Regions from separate parts of the Pantoea anthophila genome, predicted to be linked through region 1. Evidence: predicted binding sites of a transcription regulator. Region 1 holds the regulator's gene; each other region holds the start of a gene.
The links. Region 1 encodes LexA, which represses DNA repair genes until DNA is damaged. Its sites were predicted from a motif close to TNCTGTATGTACATACAGNA; they were not measured.
Positions count from the first base shown of each region.

Region 2: OJ965_RS10015 (DinI-like family protein) is a predicted target of LexA. The motif match lies at 5,274-5,293, and genes of this name have one in related genera.
Region 3: uvrB (excinuclease ABC subunit UvrB) is a predicted target of LexA. The motif match lies at 2,225-2,244, and genes of this name have one in related genera.

Region 1 is NZ_CP110473.1:3,651,487-3,659,027, forward strand. Features, by position in the region: gene dusA (tRNA dihydrouridine(20/20a) synthase DusA) at 1-928, opposite strand, end outside; gene OJ965_RS19550 (conjugal transfer protein TraF) at 1,035-2,282, opposite strand; gene zur (zinc uptake transcriptional repressor Zur) at 2,733-3,254, shown strand; gene dinF (MATE family efflux transporter DinF) at 3,297-4,619, opposite strand; gene lexA (transcriptional repressor LexA) at 4,720-5,334, opposite strand; gene OJ965_RS19570 (diacylglycerol kinase) at 5,440-5,808, opposite strand; gene plsB (glycerol-3-phosphate 1-O-acyltransferase PlsB) at 5,936-7,541, shown strand, end outside.
Region 2 is NZ_CP110473.1:1,611,246-1,618,786, forward strand. Features, by position in the region: gene fliF (flagellar basal-body MS-ring/collar protein FliF) at 1-490, opposite strand, end outside; gene fliE (flagellar hook-basal body complex protein FliE) at 723-1,034, shown strand; gene OJ965_RS09975 (hypothetical protein) at 1,259-1,600, shown strand; gene OJ965_RS09980 (hypothetical protein) at 1,722-2,078, opposite strand; gene OJ965_RS09985 (hypothetical protein) at 2,337-2,537, opposite strand; gene OJ965_RS09990 (hypothetical protein) at 2,745-2,993, shown strand; gene OJ965_RS09995 (helix-turn-helix domain-containing protein) at 3,058-3,690, opposite strand; gene OJ965_RS10000 (hypothetical protein) at 3,827-4,213, shown strand; gene OJ965_RS10005 (hypothetical protein) at 4,197-4,532, shown strand; gene OJ965_RS10010 (hypothetical protein) at 4,691-4,957, shown strand; gene OJ965_RS10015 (DinI-like family protein) at 4,996-5,235, opposite strand; gene iraP (anti-adapter protein IraP) at 5,413-5,700, shown strand; gene OJ965_RS10025 (DUF6388 family protein) at 5,770-6,093, opposite strand; gene yedD (lipoprotein YedD) at 6,347-6,820, shown strand; gene amyA (alpha-amylase) at 6,904-7,541, opposite strand, start outside.
Region 3 is NZ_CP110473.1:2,761,072-2,768,612, reverse strand. Features, by position in the region: gene bioD (dethiobiotin synthase) at 1-641, shown strand, start outside; gene OJ965_RS15390 (ABC transporter ATP-binding protein) at 705-1,427, opposite strand; gene uvrB (excinuclease ABC subunit UvrB) at 2,321-4,342, shown strand; gene OJ965_RS15380 (gluconeogenesis factor YvcK family protein) at 4,326-5,249, opposite strand; molybdenum cofactor riboswitch at 5,453-5,586, shown strand; gene moaA (GTP 3',8-cyclase MoaA) at 5,576-6,562, shown strand; gene moaB (molybdenum cofactor biosynthesis protein B) at 6,577-7,092, shown strand; gene moaC (cyclic pyranopterin monophosphate synthase MoaC) at 7,095-7,541, shown strand, end outside.

The DNA.
Region 1 (7,541 bases):
CCCCCGGCTTATGCGCATTTTCACTCAGATGGCGTCGCCACTGGCGTGCGCCCGGAATGCCCTGGAAGAGTCCCAGCATATGGCGCGTGACGTGGCCCAGATAGGTGCCCTTCGCCAGTTCCGCTTCAATATAGGGATACATGGCGCGTACCACCTCAACCGGGTTAGCCGCCGGATGCTGACGCCCGAACAGCTGCTGGTCGACCTGCGCCAGAATGCCGGGGTTCTGATAGGCTTCGCGGCCCATCATCACGCCGTCAAGATGCTCCAGATGCGCCTGTGCCTCTTCCAGCGTTTTCACGCCGCCATTGAGCGCAATCGTCAGATGCGGGAAATCGCGCTTCAGCTGGTAGACGCGGGGATAATCCAGCGGGGGGATTTCGCGGTTCTCTTTGGGGCTGAGGCCGGAGAGCCAGGCTTTGCGCGCATGGATGATAAATGTCTCGCACTCGCCGCGGCCCGCCACCGTGCCGATAAAGTCGGTCAGGAAGGCATAGCTGTCCAGCTCATCAATCCCGATACGGGTTTTCACCGTGACCGGAATCGACACCACGTCGCGCATCGCTTTCACGGCATCTGCGACCAGAGTGGCTTCGGCCATCAGGCACGCACCGAAACGGCCATTCTGCACCCGATCAGAGGGACAGCCGACGTTCAGGTTGATCTCATCGTAGCCGCGCTGCTCCGCCAGCTTCGCGCACTGCGCCAGCGCCGCCGGATCGCTTCCGCCCAGCTGCAATGCAACCGGGTGTTCAGCGTCACTGTAAGCCAGATAATCCCCTTTGCCATGAATGATCGCGCCGGTCGTCACCATTTCGGTGTAGAGCAGGGTGTCGCCGGTCAGCTGACGATGAAAATAGCGACAGTGCCGATCGGTCCAGTCGAGCATAGGGGCGATGGAGAAGCGTTGCGAAGAAAAAGTAGCCATGTAGCGCAGACAATCCGGTAATTAAGGGTGATGGAATTCTGTGCAAGGATAACACAAGGGCGGGCGATAGTGCATCGCCCGCCCCCGGAGAGCCGGAATAACCCGCTTAGAAGTTAAAGCCCAGCTGCATCATCGCGCCCCAGGTATTGTTAGCACCGACGGAGCCAGCCAGATCCAGATGGACAGCTTTGTTAAACGGTGACAGACCAAAACCTGCCGTGGCCACATTTTCGTCGTTAGACCGCATGTCCGCCCGATAACCCGCGCGCAGCTGCAGCCAGTCAAGTACGCGGTACTCCGCACCCACTGCCGCATACTGGCTGTTATCCTGAGTTTTGAAGCGTTTGGTTTCCGTGAGATCCACATCGCCGGTCACGGTAAACGGACCTTTATCCCAGGACAGGCCGGTGGTGACCAGCGGGCGAATCTGGTAGGTGTCGCGGAACCCGTTAACCTCCCGGGTCTGCAGATCGCGTGAAACCAGGTTCTGTCCGGTCACCCCCAGCGTCCAGTTTTCAGCAAAGGTGGTCGCCAGACCGGCATCAACGTTAAAGCCGGTGTCGGTGCTGCGATACTGACTGTTGTTGATGTCATTTTTGTCGTAGTTATAGATGCTCGCAGTGTAGTTATAGAGCCAGGTTTTCTGCACTTTTGGCGTCACGCCCACCGACACCGGCTGACCGGCGACAGTGAACTCATGCGCCACCGCCACACCATAATCGGTAACCAGCGCCGCTAAGCCGTTCGCACTGGAGCGAAGGTTATTCTGATCGCCCGGAAGAGGAATCGCCCCGTTTTCTATACTACGCAGATAGTTAATATCACTCTGGACCACGTTGGCGCGGACGTGTGCCGTTCCGTAGGCTTTGGCGATAAAGGCGAAAGGCAGCGTTTCATTGGGGATCGTAACAGCTATGGCCGCACCCGCACTGCCGTCGGCTTTGTTACCGCGCAAATCGCTGAGCTTATCTGCCACATCGCCTGAGGCCGCACGCAGTTCAGAGTTAGCACGGAAGAAATCCGCTGGTGTGAGGTTACCCAGCACCGTGCGGTAACGATCCACGGTGTCGGTAATATCATCGACTTTATCGATCAGCTTATCTTTGTCCGTTACCTGAATGCCTGCTGAAGGAATAATAATGCTGACATTATCGTCAGATTTAGCACGCGTCATTAATGCCGGGTTCGCCAGCACTGCAGAGCCATAAACAGAAGATGCCACGCCGGTGCCGCCCATGGCGTCATTACGTGCATCATACCAGGTCCCTGCCGCCATGGCGGAAGAAGAAAGGAAAAGCGCGGTCGCTGCAGCGGAACAGATCAGCGCTGAGCGTTGAGCGGATTTTTTCACCATTTGCCTGCCATCACCTGAGAAAGTGTCGTTGATACATTCAACAACTGAATAGTTTGTCAGCCCTATTGTGAACCCTGGCTAACGCGTTATTGCTGTGAATTCAAAGGAAACAGTGTCTTAATTCAAAGGATTGGACGTTTTACGACCAGAATTAGCGTGTAATTATTAAAAGCGGACCGGCTAATTTCAAATAATGTCAGACTTTTATTAAGTCTTTCTGAACATTACTTCTTAACTCAGTGAGATGCAAAGCAAAAGGACAAAAAATTCTGCTCCGGTTGATTTACAGGTGGATCGGTTTTTTCGTCAGATTTGAGATAGAGAGGAGCGAAAATTCCACAGGCGCTGTTTTTTCAGGCTAATTGTGCTGTTTTAACAGACAGAAACGCGCTTCAGCACCCTGACAGGTTATGTGATAAAATAACATCACTTATTCAGCGGAGAATTTTCATGACTACCATGACGTCGCAGCAAATTTTGATTCAGGCCGAAAAAATGTGCCTGCAACGTGGTGTGCGTCTGACTTCGCAGCGCGCTGAAGTGTTGCGTCTGATGGCGGAACAGCCGGGCTCAATCAGTGCCTACGACCTGCTGGATCAGCTCCGAATCAGCGAACCTCAGGCCAAACCTCCCACGGTTTATCGTGCGCTCGACTTCCTGCTGGAGCAGGGTTTTGTGCATCGGGTGGAGTCCAACAACAGCTACGTGATGTGTCACCATTTCGAGGCGCCGGCTCATACGTCAGTCATGCTGGTCTGTGACCGCTGCGCCGCCGTCACCGAGAAGCAGGCGCATGGCGTGGAAAAGATTATCGCCACGCTGGCGGGTGAAGCGCAGTTTGCCCTGCGTCACAGTGTGATCGAAGCCCATGGCTTATGCGAAAACTGCGCGGAAGCAGACGCCTGCACGCAGCACGAAAACTGCGGACATGACCATCAGGATGAGGGTAAAAAGCGCGGACGACGGGGATAAGCGGCGGAACAATCACTATCGGACAAGAAACGATCTGCCTGCTCAGGCCGCAAACCAGCTGTGCTGACGCCAGTGCCTGCGCCAGATGAGCCACAGTGAGAGGCCGCGCAGCGCCAGGAAAACCGTTACCGCTAGCCATAAACCGTGATTGCCCAGCACCGGCACGCTCAGCAGCGTCAGAAAATAGCCTGCGGCTGCCACTACCATGCTGTTACGCATCTCACGTCCGCGCGTTGCGCCGATAAACATCCCATCCAGCAGATAACACCAGACGCCGATCAGCGGCATGATCACCTGCCAGACCAGATAGCGGTCGGCCGCCTGCTGCACTGTCTGCAGAGAGGTCAGCAGCATCACGATTTGCGGGCCGGTAAAGGCATAAACCAGCGAGAAGAAGAGCGCCACCGCCGCCGCCTGTCGGCAGGCAGAGTGCCAGACGCGCAGCAGTTTGCTGCCATCTTTTGCGCCATGCGCTTCGCCTGCAAACGCTTCGACGGCATAGGCAAAACCATCGAGCGCGTAGGCGGTAAAGGTAATGAACATCAGTAATACGGCATTCACCGCGACCACCTCCGGCCCCAGCCTGGCGCCCAGCACGGTCAGCGAGGCGAAACAGAGCTGCAGCATAAGAGAGCGCAGCATAATGTCCCGGTTGAGGCGCAGCAGCCGGGCGCTGTCACCGCGCCAGCTCTGTTTCAGCAGGCTGAACGGAATGCCGCGCAGCTTCAGAACCCGCCAGACCATCATGCCACCGACGCCCAGCGTGATATATTCCGCCAGTGCCGTGGCGGTGGCTGCCCCCGCAACGCCCCAGTGCAGCCCCATGACCAGCCAGAGGTCGAGCACGATATTCACCAGGTTCCCCACCACCAGCAGGATCACCGGCGCACGCGCATACTGCACGCCCAGCAGCCAGCCCAGAATCACCAGGTTCGCCAGCGTGGCAGGCGCACTGAGCCAGCGGATCTGAATAAACAGTCCGGCCTGTGCCAGTACCAGAGGATCGCCGCCAACCAGATGGGTGGCCAGCTGAATAATGGGGTAACGCAGCGCGACAAACAGCAGACCTGCCAGCAACGCCATGATCAGCGGCTGGACCAGGGCGCGTGCCAGCGCCGCTTTGTCGCCTGCCCCGAAGGCCTGTGCCGTCAGGCCCGTGGTGCTCATGCGAAGGAAAAGCAGCAGCATAAAGAGGAAGCTGGTGACGGTCGTCCCGACCGCGACCCCGCCAAGATAGACGGGGCTGTCGAGATGACCAATCACTGCCGTATCGACCACGCCCAGTAAGGGAACGGTGATATTTGACAGGATCATGGGCAGCGCGAGCCGCCAGAGATTTTTATCGGTTGCCGTGATAAAGCGCATTCGCCATTCCGTGCTCAGTGTCGCTGCGCAGAGGCGGCAGCGACAAAATCAGGGCAGACAGAATAGCACCAGAAAAGGCGAATGCACGCAGGCGTCAGAATCAGAGCCATTCGCCGTTGCGTACGACACCCACGGCCAGACCTTCCACGGTCAGCGACTGGGCGCGCGTATCGACAACAATCGGGTCGAAGTCGCTGTTTTCAGGCAGCAGATGCACGATAGCACCCTGCTTTTTCCAGCGTTTCACCGTCACTTCATCGTCAATGCGGGCCACCACGACCTGGCCATTGCGCACATCCTGCGTTTTATGCACCGCGAGCAGGTCGCCGTCCATAATCCCGATATCTTTCATCGACATTCCGCTGACGCGCAGCAGGAAATCCGCCGAAGGTTTGAACAGGCCCGGATCGACTTTGTAATGCGTCTCGATATGTTCCTGCGCCATGATGGGCTCACCGGCAGCAACCCGGCCAATCAGCGGTATGCCTTCTGAGGCTTCTTCTTCCATTAACAGACGGATGCCGCGCGATGCGCCGGAGACAATCTCAATGACGCCTTTGCGCGCCAGCGCTTTCAGATGCTCTTCTGCCGCGTTTGGCGAACGGAAACCCAGCTGCGCGGCAATCTCGGCACGCGTAGGCGGCATGCCTGTTGAAGTAATATGGTCGCGAATCAGGTCATAGACCTGCTGCTGCCTGCTGGTTAATGCTTTCATCCCGCCCCCTGGTTGTTTATACAGTCGCTGTGAGTATATACAGGTATTGGCGAAATGAAAACCGATTGTCAGGGAAAACGCGGCCTGAGCCGCGTTATGGAAGGTTTATCGCAAATGTGTCCAGAGCAGCGCGATCCAGACAAACAGGGCCAGTAAGATAGCCAGCAGTACCGCTGCCGAACCCATATCTTTTGCCCGGCCCGCCAGCGGATGATGCTCCTGCCCGATGCGATCGACCACCGCTTCAATGGCGCTATTGAGGATTTCGACGATGACCACCAGCACCACCGACCCAATCATAAGGATGCGCGAGATCACATCAACGTCCAGCCAGCACGCGATAATGATCGCCGCCAGCGCAGCCAGGGCTTCCTGACGAAACGCCGCTTCATGTTGCCACGCGGCACGCAGCCCCTGCCAGGAGTAACCGGCGGCTTTTACTATTCTGATAAGTCCGGTGGCATTATTTGCCATGTGTGGGAACCCTTTTATCGGATTGACGTCAATGTCTGGGCTGCGTGCATTTGGCACCACCACAGATCTTCGCTGCACTTTCTGGTATGCTTGCGGCGCTTTGCTAACAAGAGGCTTCATGTTGTCTATGTCAGGTTGGCGTAAACTTTATTATAAATTGCTTAATTTACCACTCTCGTTTCTGGTAAAGAGTAAGGCCATTCCGGCCGATCCCGTGTCTGAACATGGTCTGGATCCGACCCGACCTATTATGTATGTTTTGCCTTACGATTCGAAGGCTGACTTACTGACTTTGCGCGCGCAGTGTCTGCGGCATCATCTGCCCGATCCGCTCTCTCCACTGGAGATTGATGGTTCCCTGCTGCCTCGCCACGTCTTTATCCACGATGGCCCGCGCGTCTTCCCCTATTTTGTACCCAGCGTGGAATCGGTGAAAATTTTCCACGATTACCTGGACCTGCATCGCAATAATCCCACGCTGGATATTCAGATGCTGCCCGTCACCGTGATGTTTGGCCGCGCACCGGGACGTGAAGTCCAGGGCGAAGCCACACCACACCTGCGGGTGCTGAACGGCGTGCAGAAGTTCTTTGCGGTCATCTGGCATGGGCGCGACAGCTTTGTCCGCTTCTCGCCGACCGTGTCGCTGCGGCGTATGGCCACGGAACATGGGACAGATAAGTCGATCGCGCAGAAGCTGGCCCGCGTCGCGCGTATCCATTTTGCCCGTCAGCGGCTGGCTGCGATTGGCCCGCGTTTACCGGCCCGTCAGGATCTGTTTAATCGCCTGCTGCAATCCAAAGCGATTGAAAAAGCAGTAGAAGATGAGGCGCGCAGCAAAAAAATCTCCCATGAGAAAGCGCAGCAGAATGCCGTCGAGATGATGGAAGAGATTGCGGCGAACTTCTCCTATGAAGCGATTCGCGTCACTGACCGGGTGATGGGCTGGCTCTGGAGCCGTCTCTATCAGGGCATCAACGTTAATGGCGGCGAAAAAGTGCGCCAGCTGGCGCAGGATGGTCATGAGATTGTCTACGTGCCCTGCCACCGCAGCCACATGGATTATCTGCTGCTCTCCTACGTGCTCTATCATCAGGGCCTGGTGCCGCCGCACATCGCAGCAGGCATCAACCTCAACTTCTGGCCAGCCGGTCCGATCTTCCGTCGTCTGGGCGCCTTCTTTATCCGTCGCACCTTTAAAGGCAACAAGCTGTATGCCACGGTATTCCGCGAATACCTCGGTGAGCTGTTCACCCGGGGTTACTCGGTTGAGTACTTTGTCGAAGGTGGCCGTTCACGCACGGGCCGTCTGCTGGACCCGAAAACCGGCACGTTAGCCATGACGCTGCAGGCGATGCTGCGCGGCGGCAATCGTCCCATCACGCTGGTGCCGATCTACATCGGATATGAGCATGTGATGGAAGTGGGTACTTACGCCAAAGAGCTGCGCGGCGCGGCAAAAGAGAAAGAGGGCTTCATGCAGATGGTGCGTGGCCTGCGTAAGCTGCGCAATCTCGGTCAGGGTTACGTTAACTTTGGCGAACCGCTGCCGCTGGTTAACTATCTCAACAAGCGCGTGCCGGAATGGCGTGACTCGATCGATCCGATTGAGCCACAGCGTCCTGGCTGGCTGACCCCGACCGTGAACGATATTGCGGCTCGCGTGATGGTGCGGATCAATGAAGCCGGCGCGGCTAACGCCATGAACCTCTGTGTTACGGCCCTGCTTGCCT
Region 2 (7,541 bases), 1.9 Mb from region 1:
TTGGCATCGCCAGATGGACACGGGCGCTTTTGACCGGGCCGAGTGATTCGATCGTGCGGGCCAGTTCGCCTTCCAGCGCGCGCTGATAGTTAACCTGCTCGCTGAACTGGCTGATGCCGAACTTCTCTTTATCGAGCAGTTCAAACCCCACCGAGCCGCCTTTCGGCAGACCCTGCTGAGCCAGACGCAGACGCAGCTCGTGCACGTTAGCCTCAGGCACCATCAGTGCGCCGCCGTTTTCAGCGAAGCGATAGGGGATGTTCATCTGCGTCAGCTGCGTGACGATAGCCCCGCCATCTTCATCAGAGAGGTTGTTGTAAAGCACGCTGTAGCTGGGCTGCTTTGCCCACAGCACCATCGCGATGACGATCGCGATAACGGCGGCGGCGGCGACGATAAGAGGAATACGCGGATTGGCGCGCAGGCGAGCGAGCAGGTCACCGAAGCCTTTCTTTTCTTGATCTGGTGTGGCGGCTGTACTCGCATTCATGACCGATTCCTGCCTGACGTAATTGACCGGGTAAGTTGAGATGGCAAAACAGACTCCCTGACCTGCGTAGATAAAATTTCCACTTCAATGCCAGGCATTATTAGGTGATAAGCAAAATTCGATGCGTGGATAAGGTAGGTTTTTTGCTGTCATTTAGCGCCTTTGTCTCATTGACAACGTGTTAACTTTTGCCCACAGAAAAAATCCCACCCTCTTTTATAAGGTATCGTTCATGTCTATTCAGGCTATTGACGGCGTACTCCAGCAGCTTCAGGTCACCTCACTGCAGGCCAGCAACCGCAGCAGTGAAGCCACAAATCAGATCGACTTTGGTGCAACCATGAAGGCCGCACTGGATAAGATCAGCGAAACGCAGACGACCGCACGCACCCAGGCGCAGGATTTTGAGATGGGGAAACCCGGCGTGGCGCTGAATGATGTGATGGTCGATCTGCAGAAATCCTCTATCTCCATGCAGATGGGGATTCAGGTCAGGAACAAGCTGGTCTCGGCGTACAGCGAGATTATGAATATGCAGGTGTAGCAAAGCTGAACCGGCTGGACGGGTAAAAACAGCGTGTGAAGGTTGAGGTCGCATAACGGATCGCCCTCCCAGGTCTGCACAGAAGGGTGGGGCTGAGAACGGTGGCATCAGCAATCGCGCCACCCTTCGCTATACTCCTTCACATCCCGGGCGGCGAGGGAGGAAACGCGCTTTCTCCTGTATCGCTGCTCTGTTTCCATTTGCTCCAGCAGGACGCCAGCATTATGAATAAAAGAGTCACCCTGATAGCCTGTCTTTTCGCCTTGTCAGCCCCCGCCTTCTCTGCGACGCAGTGCGGGCCGTTCTATCTGAAAGCGGATAAGAATCACTGGTTCTCCGTCAATGGCGAACGTGCGAAAACGCAGAAAGTGACGTTCAGTAAGGAGAAGGGGGATTACGAAAACGCAACGGTAAAGCTGCGGGCCAAAAACGCCCGGGCGCCGGGCATGGTTGATTTAGAGCAGACAACGCGCGCGGGGAAAGCAGAGCTCAGGGCTGAAATCGTCCGAACCAGCCAGAATCAGATTCGGATACGCGGTTCGTACGATTGTGTACAGGCGGAGTAAGCCGGGCTGCCATAACCGCTTCTGTCAGCGTGTCGCCGCTTCCGGTGGTCAGCATCGAACCAGGGCAGGCCATGATTCACTGCCTGCGTGCAAACGCCGTGGTCATGGCCAGGCTATCAGACTATCGTGATGTCCGGCACGCTGTGACCATGTACGAAATCGCGGCCTGAACGTCAGACGCCTTCGGGTCAGCGTAGAAGGTGGCACTGGTCTGGTTGCGGCTAAACCTGTCAATCTCGACCCACGCGACCGTTTCGCCATCCTGTTCAAGGTTAAATCTTTTTGTTCCTCCCGGCAGCGGATCATCCTGAGCCAGGTAAAGCTGCTGATTCTGTGCCGCCTCACTCAGGCAGGACTCAAGCTGCCAGGGATGCCCGTCAAAATACGCCATTTTTACCTGAGGATGCAGTCCGACGCGTCCCATGTCCACACATCCGCTCAGCAGAATCAGGCTCAGGGCAATAACGCTTTTTTTCATTCCATATACTCTCATCGTTGCTGACGCTCTGCGTCGTGACAAAGAAATCAGTTCCCTGTCATTCCGGACAGATAATAGCGAATTACACAATGATAATCCGGCTGCATCACGATATTCGTGTGCTGTTAAGGCGTCGTAAAGAGAAGGGGGAAAGCGGGCAGCGCATCAGACGCGTTAATCTTCAGCGGTCAATTACAGTGGGGAGGGCGACAGAGAGCGTGACAGACCAGCGCGCCCGGAGGACGCGCCTCACAGGAGTTACTGCGCCTTAAAAGGATCTTTTTTATCATCCTGGCTGTCGTCATTTTTGCGCGGCACTTCCCCGTGATCTTTTGGGGCATCCGTCGCAGGGTGATCATCTTCCTCATAAGCGTTGCCCACGTGCGGCGCTGCTTCCGGCAGACTCTTGCTCACATCACCTTCATGCTTACGTTCTTCGTTCGTTTTATGCTTAAACATCATTCGCTCCTTTTGGTTCCCAGTGCTGTAAGTCTAGACCAGCGCTGAGATCTCGCCTCCGGCCCTGTCAGAGACATCGACGTGAAGGGATCTCTCTTCACTGCGGGTAACGCCAGCACCAGGCTGCCAGTGACTTCGATTAAAATATTCGATTGAACTGATTAATAAAAGGCATATAGTGAGCTGCGTTACCAGGAGATAGAGATTATGTTACGAGATCATTTAAAGATTGAAGCGGAAGACCAGTTAATCGAGCAGCGGTCGCTGAGCCTGCGAAATCGGGGGCAGGAAGAGGTCACCGAGTGGATTATTGTTAACCGCGAAGGGATTAAAAAGGGCGGCGTCACGCTGTTCGATAAACTCACAACCCGCCGTTCATGGCCGGTCAGCTACCGGATTATGCAGACCGACCTGCAGGGCAATGTGGTTGTCGATCGTCTCACCGACGCACTCTGATTTCCCGACATATTGCCGCCACGGTTAAATGCAGAACCGATAACCCGCACCCGGCGGGTTTTTTTTATGGCTGACGAAAGCGGCGCAGTTCGACCAGCGTACCAATCAGCTTCAGGTTATCGCGCCGGGAGTGCAGCTCAGGGAAATTGATATTGACCGGCGCGAGTTCAAACTGCGAGACACCCTCTTCACTGCCTCGCTGACGCCAGGTTCGCAGCAGGGCGACCTGTTGCTGTAGCGCCAGCACGCTGTCGCCAGGCTGCGGTGACAGGCTGGGATCGATAATCACCACATCATCGCGCAGAATCGCCGGTGCCATCGACTGATCCTCTACCCGAAAGGCAAAACTCTGCTGAGACAGCGCCATATCGTTATGCATCAGACGATCCTGCCGGACAGAAGCGGGATCACTCAGCCATTGCGCCACATCGCGCTGCGCCAGCAAAGGAATCTGGTGCAGTCCGGCCCAGGCGCTTTCGCTGAAAACAGGACCATCACCCTCTATCAGAAAGGCCGGTGCGCAGCCCAGTGCTTCAGAGAGCCGAAGCAGGTTTTCGCCGCGCGGCAGAGTCTCCTCTTTTTCCCATTGCGAAACGGCCACATGGGACACGTTTACCTGCTGCGCCAGCTGCTTCTGCGTTAACTGCAGTGACTTGCGTCGGAGTCGGATGCGATCACCCAGGGTTTCGTTTTTCATCTGCTTGACTTTTTGGTTAAGAGTGACTTAAGTATACTTAAACCTGGTATTTAAGCAATCTTAAATTCGTGGGGGAAAAGGTGGCTGTTAAGCATGCCGTGAGTTCCAGAGACCTTACCGGAAAAAGGGGTGTGGCATGGAAAGTAGTCTGATTACCAGTATGGGTGCGTTAGTTCTGGGTGGGGGCGCCGCAGCACTTTTCTGGAAACCGTTGTTGGCGGGTATCGCCTCAATCGTGACCAGTAATCGGGCAGGCGGCGAAATTATTACCAGTTACAAAGAGCAGGTGGTGTTGCTGAAAGAGAGCAATGCGCTGATACGGGAGGAGAATGATGAGTTACGCGAACGGCACGACAGAAATCTGCGGCGTATTGCCACGCTTGAAACCGATCTCCGGTTAATCAAAAACGCAGTGGGTATTTTACTGGCTATGACCGAAACCGATCAGAACGATAAGTTTCGTAATGAAATTGATCGGCTTATCTCAACTCTGGAGGATCGCAGCGATGACACCGATAAATAGTCCTTTGACCGTTCTGACATACCGGCGAAAAGTGATTCTCGGCGGAATTCTGCTGAGCTGTTCGATGATCTGCATCCTGATGACCATCATTTTTCTCTATGTCAGCAACACCGCAAATAAACGGGTGGAGGAGATCCGGGCGGATTACCGGGTGATCGCCGCCCGCCGTGAGGACAAAGTCGATCTGCTCACGGATCAGGTTGCGGCGTTGCAGCATAAGCTTGATGCGCTGCCCGATCGCACAGCAGATAAAACGGTCAACAAAGTCAAAGAGGTGGTAAAAGAGGGCGATTTACCTTCGGCCGAAACGGGGCAATAGCCGTAACTTCCGATTATTCTTAGAGCGGCTTCGCTATTATCAACTACGTTTAAATCTCCGGGCGACATTTTCTATCTTAAATGCAGGCCCGCTGATTGGCTGGTTGATGAACCGCAAAGCCTAATCACTTTGGAAAACTGACCAGAAGGAAAATTAGCATGAGCGATTCAACTGAAACCAAGACCAAAAATGATTATCTGCGTGACGTAGCGTCGCAGCTGAAAGAGATGCGCCACTATGCGCAGACCAACACTGAAACCCTCTCCAGCCACTGGTTAGCCTTTGATGCCGGTGAATATAAAGACAAGACCAACGCTGACCGAATCGACGCGTTGCTCAACAAACAGGGTAAACTGCTGGACGACCTGGATGCCGCCATTCAGGATATTGAGATTGAAATTAATCACAGTGAGCAGGAGAGCTGATTCCTCTCCCGCTAACTGATGCGGTGGCCGATCAGGGATTAATCGGCCACCAGCCACATTTCCGCTTCGTCAAACATCTCTTCCACGATACGCGCAACCGTCGCTTTATCGTTCTTACTCAAATCTGTGTCAATCGCATTACGCTCCATCGGTTTAACCTTAACTTCAATGTCAGGAAAGACCCGATGCACCCGCTTTTCCAGCTCCTCAAGAATCATCTCGCGAGCACCCGGTAAACCGGCAACGTTGCGCTTGTCATAAATCAATTCAACAAACATGATGGCAATCCATTCAGGGCAAAATCGCTGATCTATAATACTGTAAATAAAAACAGTAGCAAGGTTGTGCACCGGTTTTGACGCAAATTTTTATGCCGTCCGGGCCGCTATCTTCAGCTGGAAAAATGCGCGCGCATCGCGACATAATGGCGGCTTACTCTTAAGGAGGCCTGCGCGATGCGACAACTGGTAATCGATATTCTGCTTAAGCTGGCGAAAATGGATGTGGATGCGAAAGAGCTGACCGCTCAGATTGAAGCCCAGTCGCTGCTGGTTGCGGCGCTGCTGGTACAGGCAAAACAGGATAACTCCCTGACCATTACCGAAACCGTACAGGATGCGATTGTCACCGCCTCCCGCTCTTCAGCCGAATTTATGCAGTCCGATGTTGATTTGCTGCTGACCCACATTAATCGTCTGCTGGCCGTTGCCAGTTATGTTGAGGTGAAGGGCAGGACCCCCTGAACGCGCGGGCAGGGTGAAACTGACCTCTGAAGAAGATTAACCGGCACGCGTCTTCAGAGGTCGCCTCAATCAGAGTTCGTTTTTAATGCAGAACTCTTCCCAGCTCATCCCAAGTGACGCAGCATGCGATTTGAGATAAGCCTCGATAGCTTCAGCCGCCACCGCTTTATCCGGCTCAGCGAGCTGGATAGAAAAAATCATGCCATCCAGATTCTTCTGACGCAGGAAGGCCGCATAGATGCGTTCAGCATGCCATTCGCGCAGCTCTCGCAGTGAGAGATTGGCCGCGCGGGCATCGCTTTCAGTCAGTTCATCAAGGGCAGCCTGAAAGTCCGGGTGGGCGGTAAAAAACATCTCGCGTGCCTGCGCGTAGTAGGCTTCTGGGGTTTTCATCATTCTGTTCCTGAAAGTCTGTTGCAGCGCGCCAGTGTAACGGGTTGTCTTACGGTTGTCAGGCACCGTCGCGCCGGAATGTCGCGGCGGTGGCCGCCCGCAGACAGCCGCGCCGGGAACGCCAGGTAACGGATAAGGTGAGAAATAGGGTGCAATCCGGGGGGAAGCAGCAGCCCGAACCGTCAGATATCTTGCGCAGCGCGGGGAAAAAATTATAACGTAGCCGCCATTAACGCGATTTTAGGGATTAAACATGAAAAAGTGGATGCTGATTGCGGCGCTGGCACTGGGTGGCTGTGCGCAAATCAACGATTATGAAAATGCGGTGCAGACCCCGGCACCTGCCGATTTGCAGGGCAACTGGCAAACCGTCGGACCGCAGAGCGGTCTGATCAGCAGCCAGGCGACAGGCAGCATCATTATTAATGCGGATGGCAGCACGCTGGATTGCCGTCAGTGGCAGCGGGTGATCGCCAAGCCAGGCAAGCTGACCCGACTGAATGGCGACTACGTTAATGTGACACGTCAGCTGCGTGTGATGCCGCTGGATGTCGACAATGGCGAGCTTAGCTACGATGGCCTGACGCTGCGAAAAGTGGCCCGTCCGACGGTTGAGTGTCAGCAGGCGCTGGAGGAGATGGCAAAGCAACCTAAAGCCACGGTGATCCAGAATATCGAACCCCAGTTGCTGCGTACATCGATTACCGAGCACAACGCTCAGTCATAACGCCACCTGTAAAACAGCCCCGGCAGGGCAGAGCCACCCTGATGCTCTGTCTGCCGGGGCTTCATACTGAGGTCAGCAGAAAATCAGTCCGCCACTACCCAGACGCTGACGCTGCCGCCGTTGCAGGCAAACACTGCGGTGCCGTGCTCGTCGGCGGTGATTGTCTCTTCACGGTTACCCAGATAGTCGCGCCACACCTTACCGGCAAAGCCTTCACCCATGGGCACGCTTTTCTCACCCGCATCACCGTTTGACATAATCACTACGCAACCCGGCTGGGTTTCCGTGCCGCTGCGGCTGAAGGCGACACAGTTGGCATGATCAAAGTAGTCGGTCTGAACACCCCAGCCATACTGCTGCCGCGCCCGGATCAGGCCTTCGAGTTCCGGGATCACCGGCATCTCAATCTTGTGCGTTTCACCGTCGCCACCCTCATCTTCGTAGGTCGCGCCGAACAGGTCAGGATAGAAAACGGTTGGCACGCCCTGTTCACGCAGCAGGATCAGGGCATAGGCCAGCGGTTTGAACCAGGCTTCAACCGGCGCCTCCAGTGACTGCAGCGGCTGAGTATCGTGGTTCGCCACGATAGTCACGGCGTGCCACGGGTCAGCGACCACCAGGGAATTGGCAAAAATCTGGCTCATATCGTAGGCACTGCCTGCGGTTGACGCCTGATGGAAGTTCATGTGCAGCGGGGCATCAAACAGCATGGTCTTGCCCT
Region 3 (7,541 bases), 890 kb from region 1:
CCGAAGTCGGCAAAACGGTCGCCAGCGGCGCGCTGTTGCAGGCTGCCGCCGCCGCAGGCTTCCGCTGTGCGGGCTATAAGCCGGTGGCGTCGGGCTGTGAAATGACGCCGGAGGGCATCCGCAACAGCGATGCGCTGGCCCTGCAGCGTTACAGCAGCGTCGCGTTAACGTACCAGCAGGTCAATCCGCTGGCCTTTATGGAACCGACATCGCCGCACATCGTCAGCGCGGAAGAGGGCAGGCCGATTACCCATCTGGCGCTGTCGGCCGGTCTGGCGGCACTGGAGCCGCTGGCGGACTGGATTCTGGTCGAGGGGGCCGGGGGCTGGTACACCCCGCTGTCGGAGACGCACACCTATGCGGACTGGGTGGTCAGCGAACAGCTGCCGGTGATTCTGGTGGTGGGGATTAAGCTGGGCTGCATCAACCATGCGCTGCTCACCGCAGAGGCGGTACGGGCGCGCGGGCTGCCCCTGGCAGGCTGGATCGCGAATACCATCGAGCCACCGGGCAAACGCTATCAGCACTATCTCGCCAGCCTGAAACAGCGCCTGCCTGCCCCCTGTCTGGGCACGATCCCCTATCTCACGGATGAGGCGCAGCAGGCTGCCTGTGGACACTACCTGACGCTGCCTGAATAAGCGGACCCGGCCCGGCAGTCACTGCGGCCAGCGGCGGCTCTGCCCGCCGCAACCGGTTTTGCCTCAGGCCACCGTCAGCCATTTATCGACGGTGTAGTCGTCAAGCTGCGCCATGCTGCCGTGCGCCACATTGCGACCGCGGTGCAGCAGCAGAAAGTAGTCTGCCACGCGGCGGATTAGCGACAGGCGCTGCTCCAGCAGGAGAATGGTCAGCCCGTAGTCGAGGTTAAGCCGCCGGATCAGATTGCCCATCTCCTCCTCCAGCCACGGCGACATGCCATCGGTGGGTTCATCGAGAATCAGCAGTTTAGGTTGCAGCACCAGCGCACGCGCCAGGGCCAGCTGTTGCTGCTGATCGACAGGCAGATCGCCGCTGCGCTGCTGGCGCAGCGAATAGAGTGCCGGAAAGAGATCGAACACCATTTCAGGAATGGCGCGATGGCGATCGTGCTGACTGGCACCCGCCAGCAGGGCGATCAGCAGGTTATCTTCCACGCTCATCTGGGTAAAAATATGGCGGCCCTGCGGCACGTAGCCGATCCCCATCTGTGCCCGCTGTTCAGCCGGTTGCAGCAGCAGATCTTCCGGCGGGGAGCCATCTTCCTTCCAGGAGATAGAGCCGCTGTTGATAGGCAGTCTGCCCATGATGCAGTTCACCAGCGTCGTTTTGCCCATGCCAGGCCGGCCCAGAACGCCGGTGCAGGTGCCAGGCGCCAGATCGAGGTCCACATCCCAGAGAATGTGGTTCTGACCGTAAAATTGATTCACCGAACGTAAACTCAGCATCTGACACTCTCCTTCCCGATCATTAGCCTGAATGCTTCCGCTCTCTGTCGTCTGGCAAACAAGTCATCAGCAGCGGCCCTGTCGCCGTTGCAGCTCAGTGCGCCTGATGCGCGTTGGTGCCAGAGAGTCCTGCAATTCCCAGGCCAGATCTTAAAACGGCCCTGTTTTCTGCTGCTGTGCCTGCTTTCGGGGAAGGAAAGGTGAGAAAAACTTATCAATTCCCCACGGTCATTACGCACCTGCACTTTTGCAGTGCCTGGCGGCGCTGTTCCTGGTGCAGGCGTGCTCTGAGAAGGCAACGAATCTGATTAAGAATTCTAGTCGGCGCCCGGAAATTTGCCTGGCCAGCGGGGGGAAGGATTAAAAATGCAGACTATTCCGCCAGCCGCGGGCGCGAAATTTAACGGAAAAAAAATTATTTTCGCGGTGTCAGAAGGGCAGGGAAAAACTATACACAGCTGATGGCGGCGGGGCTGCCATCACTTATCCACTATTCCTGTGGATAACCTTGTGCATTAGGTAATGAAAACCAGTTGGAAGCGAGGAAATACGGGGCCTGGTAACATAATGACGAGATTCTGGCCTCATAAGCTAAAGCCAGTAAAATCAGTATTTTATTAAAAAACAAGCCTGCGATTTCTCTGTCAGGTAACCAGACTGTAATTTTGTGACGCTCTATTGACAAATGTTAAATCCGATCTCTGCCTGGGGATAACCTTGCGCAACACGCTTCGCCTGGATTTTCATCGCGCGCCAGAGAGGGGAGCGGAACCGCAACGGGGTTAACATTGCACCATTACTGTTTTTATATCCAGTATTATTTTCTGGCAAAATCACCATAGCCGAGTAAAATAAGTGCCTGCCCGCCGACTTCTCCAGCAGGAAATGCATTCATGAGCAAAGCCTTTAAATTAAACTCTGCCTTTAAACCTTCAGGCGATCAGCCTGAGGCGATCCGTCGCCTGGAAGAGGGACTGGAGGATGGACTGGCCCATCAGACCTTATTAGGGGTAACCGGCTCCGGTAAAACCTTTACCGTCGCCAACGTGATTGCCGACCTCAACCGTCCGACCATGGTGCTGGCGCCCAATAAGACGCTGGCCGCCCAGCTTTATGGCGAAATGAAAGAGTTTTTCCCGGATAACGCCGTGGAGTTCTTCGTCTCTTACTACGACTACTATCAGCCTGAAGCCTATGTGCCCAGCTCCGACACCTTTATCGAAAAAGATGCCTCGGTGAATGAGCACATCGAACAAATGCGTCTGTCGGCCACCAAGGCGCTGCTGGAGCGGCGGGATGTGATCGTGGTGGCGTCCGTCTCCGCGATCTACGGTCTGGGCGACCCCGATCTCTATCTGAAAATGATGCTGCACCTGACCCGCGGCATGATCATCGATCAGCGCAGTATTCTGCGTCGTCTCTCAGAATTGCAATACACCCGAAACGACCAGGCGTTCCAGCGCGGGACCTTCCGGGTGCGCGGCGAAGTGATCGATATCTTCCCGGCGGAGTCGGATGACATTGCGCTGCGCGTAGAGCTGTTTGACGAAGAGGTTGAGCGGCTGTCGCTGTTCGACCCGCTGACCGGCCAGATCGAGTCGGTGGTGCCGCGCTTCACCATCTACCCTAAAACCCACTACGTCACGCCGCGCGAGCGTATCCTGCAGGCGATGGAAGAGATCAAAGTGGAGCTGGCGGATCGCCGGCGGGTGCTGCTGGAGAACAACAAACTGCTGGAAGAGCAGCGTATCACCCAGCGTACCCAGTTTGATCTGGAGATGATGAGCGAGCTGGGCTACTGCTCCGGCATCGAAAACTATTCACGCTATCTCTCTGCCCGCGGGCCGGGCGAAGCGCCGCCAACGCTGTTTGACTATCTGCCTGCCGATGGCCTGCTGGTGGTGGATGAGTCCCACGTCACCATTCCGCAGATTGGCGGCATGTACAAAGGCGACCGGGCGCGTAAAGAGACGCTGGTGGAGTATGGCTTCCGTCTGCCGTCGGCGCTGGATAACCGTCCGATGAAGTTTGAAGAGTTTGAGGCGCTGGCGCCCCAGACCATCTACGTGTCGGCGACGCCGGGTAAATATGAGCTGGAAAAATCGGGCAATGAAGTGGTCGATCAGGTGGTGCGTCCGACCGGTCTGCTCGATCCGATCATCGAAGTGCGTCCGGTCGGCACCCAGGTTGACGATCTGCTGTCGGAGATCCGTCAGCGCGTGGCGGCCAACGAACGTATCCTGGTGACGGTGCTGACCAAACGCATGGCGGAAGATCTCACCGAATACCTGACAGAGCATGGCGAAAAGGTGCGCTATCTGCACTCCGATATCGATACGGTGGAACGTATGGAGATCATCCGCGACCTGCGTCTGGGTGAGTTTGATGTGCTGGTGGGCATCAACTTACTGCGTGAGGGGCTGGATATGCCGGAAGTGTCACTGGTCGCGATCCTGGATGCGGATAAAGAGGGCTTCCTGCGTTCAGAACGTTCCCTGATCCAGACCATCGGTCGTGCGGCACGAAACGTCAACGGTAAGGCGATTCTCTACGGCGATAAAATCACGCCGTCGATGGCGCGCGCCATTGAAGAGACCGAACGCCGCCGTGAGAAACAGCAGCTGCACAATGAAAAGAATGGCATCGTGCCGCAGGGCCTCAACAAGAAGATCACCGATATTCTGGAACTCGGCAACAACGTGGTGAAAACCCGTGGCAAAGCCAGACCGGCCCGCCCGGGCGAAGCGCAGGCTCAGGCCGATTTGCTGACCTTAACGCCTCAGGCGCTGCAGAAGAAAATCCACGAGCTGGAGGGACAGATGCAGCAGCATGCGCAGAACCTGGAGTTCGAGCAGGCGGCGAACGTGCGCGATCAGCTGCATGAGCTGCGTACGCTGTTTATTGCGGCCTCATAGCGCCGTTAAAACCCTGAATGGCGTGTTCCAGCGCCACCCTGAGCAGCTGGCGGTCGTGACGATATTTAATGTCGGCGGCCTCCAGCGGTTCACGGACGATCAGCCGATCGTCAATCCCCCGGGTATCGACCGCCGGGCTGACCACCACCGCATCAATCACCCGCTTGCCGATGTAACGCTCCATCATTGCCAGTTTGTCAGCCACCGACAGGCTGGCGGCGGCGGGGCTGAGCTCGCGGCCCAGATTGCCGATAAAGACCATGGTGGCGGGCGTGCGCCGCAGCGCCTGCGCCATCTCATCCATCAGCAGGATCGGCATCAGGCTGGTGTAGAAGCTGCCCGGCCCGATCAGGATCAGATCCGCCTCACCAATCGCCTGCAGCGCTTCCCGCGTAGGCTGGACATTAGGATGCAGCATCAGCTCCTGCGGCGGCTGCTTCATCTCGTCAATCGCCGTTTCGCCGTAAACCATGTTGCCTTCCGCATCCATCGCCACCAGATCCACCGGCTGCTCCGACATCGGGATTAAAAAGGCATCCACCTTCAGCAGGTTGCGGATGATGTTGATCGCCTCCAGCGGGCGCACGCTGAGATGATCCAGCGCGCGCAGCATCAGGTTACCCAGGTTGTGCCCGGCCAGTTCGCCATTACCGGCGAAACGATACTCAAACATCGCAGAGGCGACGCTGGGTTCGGTAATCAGCTGGTTCAGGCAGTTGCGCATATCCCCCCAGGCGATCCCGCCTTCGGAACGGCGGATACGGCCGGTTGAACCGCCGTTGTCGGTGGTGGTGACAATGCCGGTGAGACGCGAGCCCAGCGGGGAAAGGGCAGACATCACGCGGCCCAGACCGTGTCCGCCGCCCAGTGCCACAACGCGATCAAGATCGGCCAGTGTGCGATTCATACTTCTCCTTACTTCCTTTCGCGTGGCGAGGCTCTAAACGCTAAGCCCGCGCGGATGACTTACGTCAAAATCAGGCGGGCATTTTAACGTATCCTGTCGCGAAAATGCGGTGAAAATTCGATATGTATAAGAATATATAGCGAAAACAGCGAATGGAAGAGTGGCGTGAATCACGCTACCATCATGTTTACCGCGCTGATCAACGGGTCAGCGTACACTCAAGCCTGAATGCCTAAGTCTGCGGATAGGGGGTTCAGGCCGTAGCCATCGAGCTGCCAGGGTGCAGGAAGAAATGACTGCATCTCCCAATCTGGAAAGGTGTTCTGGTGTCACAATTTACTGATGCATACGCGCGTAAGTTCTATTACCTGCGCCTGTCGGTCACGGATGTCTGTAATTTCCGCTGTACCTACTGTCTCCCGGACGGCTACAAGCCGCAGGGAATTCGTAACAAAAGCTTTCTCTCTCTGGATGAAATCCGCCGTGTCACGCGGGCCTTTGCGGCAGCCGGCACGGAAAAAGTGCGGCTGACCGGGGGTGAGCCGTCGCTGCGCCGTGATTTCACCGACATCATCGCCACGGTGCGTGAAAACGCCGCCATTCGTCAGATCGCGGTGACCACTAACGGCTACCGGCTGGCGCGTGACGTGAAGCAGTGGCGCGAGGCAGGCTTAACCGCGCTGAACGTCAGCGTGGACAGTCTGGATGCCCGCCAGTTTCACGCCATTACCGGTCAGGATAAATTTCATCAGGTGATGAGCGGCATCGATGCCGCCTTTGACGCCGGTTTTCGCCAGGTGAAAGTCAACAGCGTGCTGATGCGCGATCTTAACAGCCGCAATCTCGCCACCTTCCTGGACTGGATCCGCACCCGTCCGATTCAGCTGCGCTTTATCGAACTGATGGAAACCGGTGACGGCGGTTCGCTGTTCCGCGATCAGCACGTTTCCGGTGCGGTGATCCGCGACCAGCTGATCGCTCAGGGCTGGCAGCGTCGCGAAAGCGAACGCAGTGACGGCCCGGCGCAGGTTTTTTACCATCCCGATTATGTCGGCGAGATCGGCCTGATTATGCCCTACGCCAAAGATTTCTGTGCCAGCTGCAACCGTCTGCGCGTCTCCGCACAGGGCAATTTGCACCTCTGTCTGTTTGGCGACGGCGGCATTCCGCTGCGCGATCTGCTGGCGTCGGACGACCAGCAGGCTGAACTGCAGGCGCGCATTGCCAGCAGCCTGGGGCAGAAGAAGCAGACCCATTTTCTCCATCAGGGCAACACCGGCATCACACAGAATCTCTCTTACATTGGCGGCTAATTTCAGGAGGCAGTATGGGTAAACCAGCCAGCGAATTTCAGGCGGTGCAGATTGCGGTGATGACGGTCTCCGATCGTCGCGATGCCAGCAACGACACCTCCGGTGACTACCTGCGCAGCGCGGCGGCGGAAGCGGGCCACAGCGTGGTCGATCACGCTATCGTGCCGGAGAATCTCTATCGCATTCGTGCCACCGTGTCGCGCTGGATCGCCAGTGACGATGTGCAGGTGGTGATCGTGAACGGCGGCACCGGGTTTAACCTGAAGAACAGCACGCCGGAAGCGCTGCTGCCGCTGTTTGACCGCGAGATTGAGGGATTTGGCGAACTGTTCCGGATGATCTCCTATGAGGAGATTGGCGGTTCGACCCTGCAGTCACGCGCCATTGCCGGTCTGGCGAATCAGACGCTGATTCTGGCCGTGCCGGGTTCGACCAGCGCCTGCCGTACCGCCTGGGAGCGCATCATTGCCGATCAGATCGATGCGCGCACCGCGCCCTGTAATTTTGTCTCACATCTGAAGAAACAATAAGCATGTCTCAACTTACACACATTAACGCCGCGGGCGAAGCGCACATGGTGGATGTCTCCGCCAAGGCTGAAACCGTGCGCGAAGCGCGGGCAGAAGTGCTGGTGCTGATGCAGCCGGAAACGCTGCAGATGATTATCGAGGGCAGCCACCATAAAGGGGATGTCTTTGCCACCGCCCGCATCGCCGGTATCCAGGCGGCGAAACGCACCTGGGAGCTGATTCCGCTCTGCCATCCACTGATGCTGAGCAAAGTGGAAGTGAACCTCGAAGCAGAACCGGCACACAGCCGGGTCCGCATCACCTCGCTCTGCCGCCTGAGTGGCAAAACCGGCGTGGAGATGGAGGCGCTGACCGCGGCTTCGGTGGCCGCGCTGACTATCTACGACATGTGCAAAGCGGTGCAGAAAGATATCGTCATCGATCAGCTGCGTTTAATCAGCAAGAGCGGT